DNA from 2 places in the Klebsiella sp. KE9456 genome. Region 1 is predicted to be linked to the other one. Evidence: predicted binding sites of a transcription regulator. Region 1 holds the regulator's gene; the other holds the start of a gene.
The links. The regulator LexA, encoded in region 1, represses DNA repair genes until DNA is damaged. The targets are predictions, from matches to a motif close to TNCTGTATGTACATACAGNA.
Positions count from the first base shown of each region.

Region 2: a site for LexA is predicted at 2,253-2,272, ahead of sulA (SOS-induced cell division inhibitor SulA). Genes of this name have one in related genera too.

Region 1 is NZ_JBDYQK010000025.1:37,944-43,733, forward strand. Features, by position in the region: gene ubiA (4-hydroxybenzoate octaprenyltransferase) at 1-211, shown strand, start outside; gene plsB (glycerol-3-phosphate 1-O-acyltransferase PlsB) at 271-2,694, opposite strand; gene ABK821_RS21270 (diacylglycerol kinase) at 2,824-3,192, shown strand; gene lexA (transcriptional repressor LexA) at 3,315-3,923, shown strand; gene dinF (MATE family efflux transporter DinF) at 3,996-5,312, shown strand; gene ABK821_RS21285 (CsbD family protein) at 5,438-5,647, shown strand; gene zur (zinc uptake transcriptional repressor Zur) at 5,738-5,790, opposite strand, start outside.
Region 2 is NZ_JBDYQK010000006.1:123,415-129,204, reverse strand. Features, by position in the region: gene yccS (YccS family putative transporter) at 1-1,127, shown strand, start outside; gene ABK821_RS08060 (TfoX/Sxy family DNA transformation protein) at 1,103-1,738, opposite strand; gene sulA (SOS-induced cell division inhibitor SulA) at 2,293-2,802, shown strand; gene ompA (porin OmpA) at 3,165-4,235, shown strand; gene matP (macrodomain Ter protein MatP) at 4,334-4,786, opposite strand; gene ABK821_RS08040 (AAA family ATPase) at 4,971-5,790, shown strand, end outside.

The DNA of each region.
Region 1 (5,790 bases):
GGCGGTACTGGCGCTGATGGCGACGGTTGGCTGGCTGAACGGGCTGGGCTGGGAATATTACTGGTCGTTGTTTATCGCCGCGGCGCTGTTTGTCTGGCAGCAGAAGCTGATTTTCAGGCGCGAACGCGATGACTGTTTTAAAGCGTTTTTAAATAACAACTACGTTGGGATGGTGCTGTTTCTTGGCCTGGTGATGGGATATATGCGCTAGATTCGACGCTCTACCCGGCTTGCTGGCATCGTGCGCAAGCCGGGCGCTTTCTTCACGCGTTACGCTTCATCCTGGGTAACGCTTTCAATCGTTAAACGCACATCGGACGTAACCAGCGCAGCCAGCATACGGTAGATCTTCAGCGTCTCTTCCGGTTCCGCATCCCCGGTATCGCTGATATAGCCTTCGTCGCGCAGGGTCAGCACCAGCGTGCTAAATACCGCCTTATCGAAGAACTCCGGCGCATTGATGCCGTGCAGTACCGACAGACGTTGCGCGACGGTACGGCTCTCTTTCTCCAGCGAACTGCGGTTGATTGCCGGGTTGGCGCTCAGCAGCCAGAAGGTAATCGCGTAGCGCTGTAGCGTTTCGCGCGCGCCTGCGGCCAGCAGTTGTAGCGCGCGAGCATGAGAAGGGTTCACGCTTACATCATCGCCATTCACGACGATCAGACTCTGACGCTGCATTTCGGCAATCAGCGCATCGACAACGCCCGCCAGCTCGGCTATCTCCCAGCGCAGGAACAGCTCGGCCTTGAGGAACGGATAGAACATCTCGACGTGGCGCAATATTTCTGCGCGGGTAATATGACGATGCTGGGTGACGATGGCGGCTAACAGCGACGGCATAACCAGCATATGGGCGATATTGTTACGATAGTAGGTCATCAGTACCGCCTGTTCGCGCGGCAAAATGATGATATCGCCAATGGTGTCTTTCTCGACTTCAAACTTGTTCATTTGCAGCGCGTGGTCGATAAGAGCGCTGGCCGAGACCGCAGGCGTGGTCGCATCCGTTGAATAGGGCACATTGCGCAGCAGGGCAAGATAGCACTCCAGCTGTTCGGTTAACTGCTTGCGGGTCAGGGAACGCTGACGCGACGCGAGCAGCGCGGTGCAGCACAGGTTCATGGCGTTTGCCGCACCGGCATTGTTAATCCGCACCATCAGATCCGAAGCGATGTTATTCACCGTCGGTGTGAGCCACGATGGACGAACGGCTTCGATAGGATCGATAGACTCGCGCCATTCAGGTACATGCTGGTTCAGGTAGCTCATCAGCGGCAGCGGCTCGCCGAAGTTCACGTAACCCTGACCGAGATTACGCAGTTTGCTTAATCCGCGCAGCATCTGCGGCAGGTTTTCTTTCTCTTTCGTTGCGCCGCGCAGCTCTTTGGCGTAGGTCCCGACCTCCATCACATGTTCGTAGCCGATATAAATCGGCACCAGCGTGATAGGACGATTACCGCCACGCAGCATCGCCTGGATGGTCATCGACAGGGTGCCGGTTTTCGGATCCAGCAGACGACCGGTACGCGAACGACCGCCCTCCACGAAATATTCCACGGAATAGCCGCGGCTGAACAGCTCGCCCAGGTATTCGCGAAAGACGGTGGAGTAGAGCTTATTGCCCTTAAAGGTACGGCGAATAAAGAACGCGCCCAGGCGGCGGAAAATCGGGCCCGCAGGCCAGAAGTTCAGGTTGATGCCGGCGGCGATATGCGGCGGCACCAGCCCCTGGTGATACAGCACGTAGGAGAGCAGCAGATAGTCCATGTGGCTGCGGTGGCAGGGCACATAGACAATTTCATGCCCGTCGTGCGCCAGCTGACGAACGCGCTCGGCGTTATGGACGTTAATCCCTTGATAGAGACGGTTCCAGGTAAAGCCCAGAATACGGTCGGTCAGACGGATCATCTCGTAGGAGAAGTTGGCGGCAATCTCTTCCATCAGCGCGATGGCGTTTTGCTGCGCTTTTTCATGGGAGATTTTCTTGCTGCGTGCTTCATCTTCCACCGCGCGGGCAATGGCTTTTGACGCCAGCAGTTTATTGAACAGATCCTGACGGGCTGGCAGACGCGGCCCGACGGCTGCCAGACGCTGGCGGGCAAAGTGCATGCGCGCCACGCGGGCCAGTTTCTGAGCGATAATTTTGTCGGTGCCGTGCTCGTCCGCCATCTTACGTAGAGAGACCGAAGGCGAGAAACGCACAAAGCTGTCGCGTCCCAGCCAGGAGACGGCAAAGAATTTCTGCACGCCGTTGAGCATACGTAAAGGCGGGTTTTCTTCTCCCTTTTCGCGCCCCGGAGCACGACCGAACATCACTGAAACTGGCACCATCTGTACATCCAGATCGGGATGATTACGGTGCAGGTCCAGATAGTCATGGAACAGCTTGATGGACTCTTCCTTTGGCGTGTAATAGGTAAATACGCGCGGGCCGCCGTGGATAAATACATAGCGCGGAAGCAGAGAGCCATCGATTTCCAGCGGCTCCAGAGGATCGGGTAACTCATGTGCCAGACACTGAGCGCGTAGCGTCAGCAGGTCCGCCTTCGAATTGTAAGGCAGGACGTACATAATAGGGCGCGAGGTATCCAGGCCTAATTCCTCGGCAGGTTGCGCCGGAATAGACTTGCTTTTTACCAGCACCCTTAATGGTAAATTCAGTAATTTATAGTAAATTCGTTGCCAGCCAGACATAGACGATATGAAGCCCCTGGTTAATCATGCAAATGCGCGGCAAGAATAACAGAAAGTGCGCAAAATTTCCGGTGTAACGCGGCAAACGCGTACACTCATTGGCGTTATTTACATTAAAAGGTTCGTTTGATGGCCAATAATACCACCGGGTTAACCCGAATTATTAAAGCCGCAGGGTATTCCTGTAAAGGATTTCGCGCGGCGTGGATCAACGAGGCCGCATTTCGTCAGGAAGGTATCGCGGCCATTATTGCCGTGGCAATAGCCTGCTGGCTGGACGTCGATGCCGTCACCCGGGTTCTGCTGATTGGTTCGGTTCTGCTCGTGATGATAGTTGAAATTATCAATAGCGCCATTGAAGCCGTCGTCGACCGTATTGGTCCTGAGCGTCACGTCCTTTCGGGACGGGCGAAAGATCTGGGGTCCGCGGCGGTTCTGCTGGCGATTATTATCGCGCTGATGACCTGGGGAATGCTGTTGTGGGCGAACTATCGCTGACTCTTGCCGTATCGGTTCGCAAAATGGAAAGAAACTGCTGATTTTTGTGTGAAATATGGTTCCAAAATCACCGTTAGCTGTATATACTCACAGCATAACTGTATATACACCCAGGGGGCGGAATGAAAGCGTTAACGACCAGGCAGCAGGAGGTGTTTGATCTCATTCGGGATCATATCAGCCAGACGGGCATGCCGCCGACGCGTGCGGAGATTGCTCAGCGCTTGGGGTTTCGTTCCCCAAACGCGGCGGAAGAACACCTGAAGGCGCTGGCGCGTAAAGGCGCAATCGAGATCGTTTCTGGCGCTTCTCGCGGTATTCGCTTGCTGACGGAGGAAGAGAGCGGTCTGCCGCTAATTGGCCGCGTTGCCGCAGGTGAACCGCTGCTGGCGCAGCAGCATATTGAAGGCCACTATCAGGTGGATCCATCCATGTTTAAGCCGAGCGCCGATTTTCTGCTGCGCGTCAGCGGTATGTCAATGAAAGACATCGGGATTCTGGATGGCGATCTGCTGGCGGTGCATAAAACGCAGGATGTGCGCAACGGTCAGGTGGTTGTGGCGCGCATTGACGAAGAAGTCACCGTGAAGCGGCTGAAAAAGCAGGGCAACGTCGTTGAGCTGCTGCCTGAAAATAGCGAATTTTCCCCGATCGTGGTCGATCTGCGCGAACAAAGTTTTACCATTGAAGGCCTGGCTGTCGGCGTTATCCGCAACGGCAACTGGCAATAACCTCGCCATTCCGCAGCATTATCCGCTGATGCATGATGCTGCGTCGTTTACTTCCATTCAGGCTCCTCTTCCATGCTTTTTAACTCTGCTGACAGAGCCCTGTGGCGCTTAGCGTTACCGATGATCTTCTCCAATATCACCGTTCCGCTGTTGGGACTGGTGGATACCGCCGTTATTGGTCACCTCGACAGCCCAGTTTATCTGGCAGGCGTGGCGGTTGGCGCAACGGCCACCAGCTTCCTTTTTATGCTGCTTCTGTTTCTGCGCATGAGCACTACCGGACTGACGGCGCAGGCATTTGGCGCAAACGATTCGCAGCGGCTGGCGCGCGCGCTGGTGCAGCCGATTGTTCTGGCGCTGGCCGCCGGGGTAGCGATCGTCCTCTTCAGGGGGCCGTTAATCAATCTGGCGCTACATATTGTCGGCGGCAGTGAATCTGTGCTCGTACAGGCCCGGCACTTTCTTGAGATTCGTTGGCTAAGCGCGCCCGCCTCGCTGGCGAATCTGGTCCTGCTGGGCTGGCTGCTTGGTGTGCAGTATGCCCGGGCGCCGGTGATCCTGCTGGTGGTCGGCAATGTTCTTAACATTGCGCTCGATTTATGGTTGGTGATCGGCCTGCATATGAATGTTCAGGGAGCGGCGCTGGCGACGGTCACGGCAGAATACGCCACCTTCTTTATTGGACTGTTAATGGTGAGACGCGTGCTGGCGCTGCGTGGCGTTCCCCTGTCGATGTTGAAAAACGCCTGGCGTGGCGACATACGCCGTTTGCTGGCGTTAAATCGCGACATCATGCTGCGTTCGCTGCTGCTACAGCTTTGCTTCGGGGCGGTGACAGTATTCGGGGCCCGTCTCGGCGCCGATGTGGTGGCGGTCAATGCGGTACTGATGACTATGCTGACCTTTACCGCCTACGCACTGGATGGTTTCGCCTATGCCGTTGAAGCCCATTCCGGGCAGGCCTACGGCGCGCGCGATGACGGTCAACTGCTTGTCGTCTGGCGTGCGGCCTGTCGCCAGTCAGGGATGGTGGCGCTGGCGTTTACGCTGATTTACAGCCTTGCCGGTGAGCAGATCATCAGCGTGTTGACGTCTCTGCCTTCATTGCAGCAACTGGCCGACCGCTATCTCATCTGGCAGACGATACTGCCGGTGATTGGTGTCTGGTGCTATTTGCTGGACGGTATGTTTATCGGCGCGACGCGCGGGGCGGAGATGCGTAATAGTATGGTTGTGGCGGCGGCGGGATTTGCCCTGACGCTGTTAACGCTACCGGTTCTCGGGAATCACGGTTTGTGGCTGGCGCTGACGGTTTTTCTTGCCCTGCGCGGGGCGTCGCTGGCGCTCATCTGGCGGCGACACTGGCGGTATGGAACCTGGTTTTCGTAGCGGGTTTTATTTGTCTGCTGGTTAAAGATTCTGAATAATAAATTCTACTCAGAATACTCATCTATAGTTAAGTCATGCCCGGCCCATAACGGGCTGTTCATTCACCGAACGATGAGGATTGCATGATGAATAAAGACGAAATCGGCGGTAACTGGAAACAGTTGAAAGGTAAAGCAAAAGAACAATGGGGCAAACTGACCGACGACGATATGACCGTCATCGAGGGTAAACGTGACCAGCTTGTCGGTAAGATTCAGGAACGTTATGGCTACGCCAAAGACCAGGCCGAGAAAGAGGTCACGGAGTGGGAAACCCGTAACGATTATCGCTGGTAGCGAAAGCGTCGTGTTTTAACCCACTGTTAGTGCCTGCCTTGACGGTATCCGGAGGTACCGTCAGCCTTGATTCCCGCTGCGGCTCACCCCTCAGCGGGCTTTCTTTTTAATCTGTATGGTGTGATCGTGATGGCAGTGCCCCG
Region 2 (5,790 bases), on a different contig from region 1:
ATCTGCGGGCTATTGATGCACAACTGGCAACCATTGAGTCCTCCCAAACGATCGTTCAGCCCGGCGCCAGTACAGAAAATCTGCTGGCAGACGATCAACCTAATGGGTTTAGTGATATCTGGCTGCGGTTACGCAGTAATATGTCCCCGGAGTCTGCCCTGTTTCGTCATGCGGTTCGGATGTCATTCGTGCTGTGCACGGGTTACGCTTTTATCCAGCTTACCGGCCTGAACCATGGCTACTGGATATTATTGACCAGTTTGTTTGTTTGCCAGCCAAACTATAACGCCACTCGCCACCGGCTGGCGCTCAGGATAATCGGTACCCTGATTGGCGTGGCGATAGGCCTGCCAGTACTTCTGCTTGTCCCGTCCATTGAAGGCCAGTTGCTGTTGATTGTTTTGACCGGCGTGCTGTTCTTTGCTTTCCGTAATGTACAATACGCCCACGCGACAATGTTCATCACGCTGCTGGTCCTGCTGTGCTTTAACCTACTGGGGGAAGGCTTTGAAGTTGCCCTACCGCGTATAGTGGACACGCTTATCGGCTGCGCCATCGCCTGGGCGGCCGTCAGCTTCATTTGGCCCGACTGGAAATTCCGCAATTTGCCACGCGTGCTTGAGCAGGCAATTAACGCCAACTGCCGGTATCTGGATGCTATTCTTGAGCAATATCACCAGGGACGGGATAATCGCCTTGCCTATCGTATCGCGCGACGAGCTGCGCACAACCGGGATGGTGAGCTGGCATCGGTAATATCAAATTTATCCACCGAACCGAGAGCGGACGCCGCAATGCGAGAAATCGCCTTTCGTTTATTGTGCCTGAATCATACATTTACCAGTTATATTTCGGCTCTCGGCGCCCATCGAGAAAAACTGACAACGCCAGATATGCTGGCGCTACTGGATGATGCCGTTTGTTATGTTGATGATGCTTTGCATCACACTCCCGCCGATGAGTACCGAGTCCAGCAAGCTTTGGCAAACCTGCAGACTCGGATCCAACATATCGAACCTCGCGCCGACAGCAAAGAATCTTTAGTACTTCAGCAGATCGGTTTACTTCTGGCATTACTGCCTGAAATCTGTCGGCTACGGCATCAGGTCAAAGTACAAACTGAGTAAATATCCCGCTTGCGCTGATGTTTGGTCGCCCACTCCTTAAGCTCCTGTCGACGCTGTACAGGGAGTGCGGCGACATGCACGCCCGCAACCGCGCCTTCTAACGAATAAAGCACTTTAACCGTCAGCGCTTTATTCGTTTTTAGCAGTTTCAGCCAGGCTTCTTTCGCGCCAATCTCACGTAGCGTTTGCTCATCCGTTATACCGACATTAATCAACTGTAGTTCCATATGGAAACTAATATTTGGCAAGTTTTTTAATCTTCCTGAATTGCGCAATTGTTGCTTTTCATTCCGCGCTGTCTGCAATGAAAAAGCCGACAGTTGGTACAGCATTTCTTTATCATCCCAAAGCGCTTCGTTTATATGATAATATTTTAGCGCAGTTAGCCGACCATTCTTCCGGATGACCAAAAGCGGGCTCTTATGTTCAACACGGTACTCAACGCTCTGCTCACAGACCCGAAGATAGATTTCGCCCTCCGTCATCATGGCAAAAACCGTATTATCTATCGACAAACTATAGCCGCCAAATAAAGGCCGACAACTTATTATCCCAAGAGGGGATAAGCACTCCCTGAACTGATGTATCCTTTGAGACGAAGTTTTCTTCATGATTATTCCCTTATTAATCATGTAAATATATATATCCCTTCAAATCGTTTCTTTGTTGTTTGCACGTTACCCGATCACATCCTTATCTGTGCTTCCGAAGAGTGTGTTGCTCGCGGTCACGATGCATCCCGAATGATTCTGCGTATAGCAGTAAAATTTGATTAACGAATCCATTAATCAAGAAAATAAGTGACTTTTCTCTGTGCAGCAACAGGAATCCTGTATTCATCTTAACCAGATTACTTTTTTGCGAGATGCTTTCAGGAAATTTCCTGCTGATGATGCCTCTCTCAGGCAAACGTCGCTCTTTTATTAATATAAATAACAAAAATGAGCAGGATATTCAGCAGCAGAATCGAGAATAACATCACTCAACGTACAATATTAGCAACGATGAATTCACATTCAACAACTGTGGACATCACATTGTAACGGGCACTCAGTCGTCACGACATGAAGCGCAAATTTTGCACAGCAGAACAAAAATAAGGTTGATCTTTTCACCATCCGCATATACTGTATATGCATACAGTAACCCACAGGCGGGATAGACTATGTTTACTTCAGCGCACGCAAATCGTTTACCACTGACTTCTACTACCGTATGTCGTCGTTCTCATGACGCTGTCGAACAACCCGCTAACGGGCTGATCAGTGAAATAGTCTATCGCGAAGATCAACCCATGATGACGCAACTACTCTTGCTTCCTTTATTACAGCAGCTTGGGCAACAATCGCGCTGGCAACTCTGGCTAACGCCCCGGCAAAAGCTAAGCCGTGAATGGGTACAGTCCTCCGGTTTGCCGCTATCAAAGGTTATGCAGATCAGCCAACTATCGCCTCATAACGCACTTGAATCCATGATTCGGGCACTGCGTACCGGGAATTACAGTGTGGTCATTGGCTGGCTGTCAGACGAACTTAGCATTGAAGAGCACGAGCAACTGGTTGCCGCTGCAGAAGAAGGGCACGCCATGGGGTTCATCATGCGTCCAGTCAGTAATAACAGCCAGCCGGAGAGACAATTTTCTGGGTTAAAAATTCACTCAAATCTATATCATTAAGTTAATTTAGGATTAATCCTGGAACTTTTTTTATCCTGGCACGAGGCTTGCTTTTTTGATTTACGTTTTTGTTAAAATGCCTGTCTGATGCGGTCTCGCGACACTTTTTGTTTGATTAAATTCAACCTTATTTATTAAACATTACCTACACAACCCTTTTTTTTCATATGCCTGACGGAGTTCACACTTGTAAGTTTCTAACTAAGTTGTAGACTTTACATCGCCAGGGGTGATCGGCTGACGCTGCATGTATTGGCATGTATCAGCATAGTTAACAACAAGTCATGCCCCGGGTGAAGGATTTAACCGTGAGGTCTTTTGTACTTTCATGGCGAATTTTGGATGATAATGAGGCGCAAAAAATGAAAAAGACAGCTATCGCGATTGCAGTGGCACTGGCTGGCTTCGCTACCGTAGCGCAGGCCGCTCCGAAAGATAACACCTGGTATGCAGGTGCTAAGCTGGGCTGGTCCCAGTATCACGACACCGGTTTTTACGGTAACGGTTTCCAGGGCAATAACGGCCCGACCCATAACAGCCAGCTGGGTGCTGGTGCGTTTGGTGGTTACCAGGTTAACCCGTACCTCGGTTTCGAAATGGGTTATGACTGGCTGGGCCGCATGGAATACAAAGGCAGCGTTGATAACGGTGCTTTCAAAGCTCAGGGCGTTCAACTGACCGCTAAACTGGGTTACCCGATCACTGACGATCTGGATATCTACACCCGTCTGGGTGGTATGGTCTGGCGCGCTGACGCCAAAGGCAACTACGCGTCTACCGGTGTTTCTCGTAACGAACATGATACTGGCGTTTCCCCGGTATTCGCTGGCGGCTTAGAGTGGGCCGTTACCCGTGATATCGCAACGCGTCTGGAATACCAGTGGGTTAACAACATCGGCGACGCTGGTACCGTTGGTGCCCGTCCTGATAACGGCATGCTGAGCCTTGGCGTTTCCTACCGCTTCGGTCAGGATGATGTTGCTCCGGTCGTAGCTCCGGCTCCGGCTCCAGCGCCTGAAGTAACCACCAAGCACTTCACCCTGAAGTCTGACGTACTGTTCAACTTCAACAAAGCAACGCTGAAACCAGAAGGCCAGCAGGCTCTGGATCAGCTGTACACCCAGCTGAGCAACATGGATCCGAAAGACGGTGCTGCAGTGGTTCTGGGTTATACCGACCGTATCGGTTCTGATGCCTACAACCAGAAACTGTCTGAGAAACGTGCTCAGTCCGTTGTTGATTACCTGGTTTCTAAAGGTATCCCGGCTAGCAAAATCTCCGCCCGCGGTATGGGTGAAGCCAATCCAGTTACTGGCAACACCTGTGACAACGTGAAAGCACGTGCAGCGCTGATTGACTGCCTGGCTCCGGATCGTCGTGTAGAGATCGAAGTTAAAGGTTATAAAGAAGTCGTAACTCAGCCGCAGGCTTAAGTTATACTGTCAAAAAACCCCGCTGATGCGGGGTTTTTTTTACGTTAATACAAGTATCAGCGCCAAAGAACAATGAGCCCGGCGCCCGCTCTATAACATCACTCTTTGCCTAACAGCCGTTGCAGATCATGCTTCAGACTGGACATTGTGCTGGCATACTTCTCTTTATGTTCAGCATCTTCAATCAGTTGCACAATTGTTTCCGACAAAGTCTTACCCCGCCTTTGCGCAAGGCCAGCAAGACGCTGCCAGACCATAAACTCCAGGTCTATAGATTTTTTACGCGTATGCTGATGCTCCGCATTAAAATGACGCTTGCGTCGGGCGCGAATGGTCTGCTTCATGCGGTTGACTAACGCAGGACTCATATGCTGCTCAATCCAGGTATTCACCTGCACGGGTTCATTTTCGAGCGTCAGTAATACATCGACCGCAGCTTGTGCAGCGCTGGCTTCAATGTAACGGGTAATAAGTTCACCTTCCCGGTGTTTTTTTACCAGATATGCCCATTTCCAGCCGCTTTCAAGATTTTCCAGTTGTTGATATTTCATTGCGATCTCAATGTGACCGTGTAACTCGTTTCAGGATATCAGCTTTTTCTTGATGTGCTGAGAATAAATCATCTTTCGTGAAGTGGGTAGGTTCGTTATCACCGTGACAATCGCGATCCCCCGTGTGCTCAGGCGCTGCATAATGTATAATCGCCGGTTTTACATCTGACTAAAAACAGCGATTTTGACCATTACGAAACTTACCCGAAAAGACCTTGCACCTGATACGGAAAGTTATCAGGCGCTGTTTGCACAAACCGACCTGGCGCAAGCGGAGACATCCCTCAGCGGTGAACTGCAACCTCGTTTATTCTATGCCCTGGAGCAACTTCTGGTCACTCCAGCCATTTCATCGTTTATGTTGGTTAAAGCCCCGGAAGAGCCAGAATATCTGCAGTGGTTAGTGGACGAAACCCGAACTTTACATCATCCGTCAGACGCACTTTATGGTGTGCGCTATCAGGTTGACGGCGGCAGAATAACACTTACTCCGCCGCAAACGGCGGAAGATAACTTTGCAAGCAGCGGAACGGTCGAATCCGCAGACTGGATTGAATCGGAGCAGCTCTTTGGCTGCGTACGCCAGTTTAACGGTGAAATCACGCTACAACCCGGTCTGGTTCATCGTGCCAATGGCGGTGTATTGATTCTCTCCCTGCGTGCACTGCTGGCACAGCCGCTGTTATGGATGCGGCTAAAAAATATGATTGCCCGTCAACGCTTTGACTGGCTGTCAAACAATGAATCCCGCCCCCTTCCGGCGAGCATTCCCTCCATGCCGCTTAATCTGAAAGTTATTCTGGTTGGCGAGCGGGAATCACTTGCTGACTTCCAGGAGATGGAACCCGAACTTTCTGCCCAGGCTATCTACAGCGAGTATGAAGACAACCTGCAAATCGACGATGAAGCGATCCTGAAGCAGTGGTGCCAATGGGTCTGGCAAAACGCCCGACATCTCGAACTCCCGGGCCTTGAGGCCGACGCCTGGCCGTTACTGATTCAGG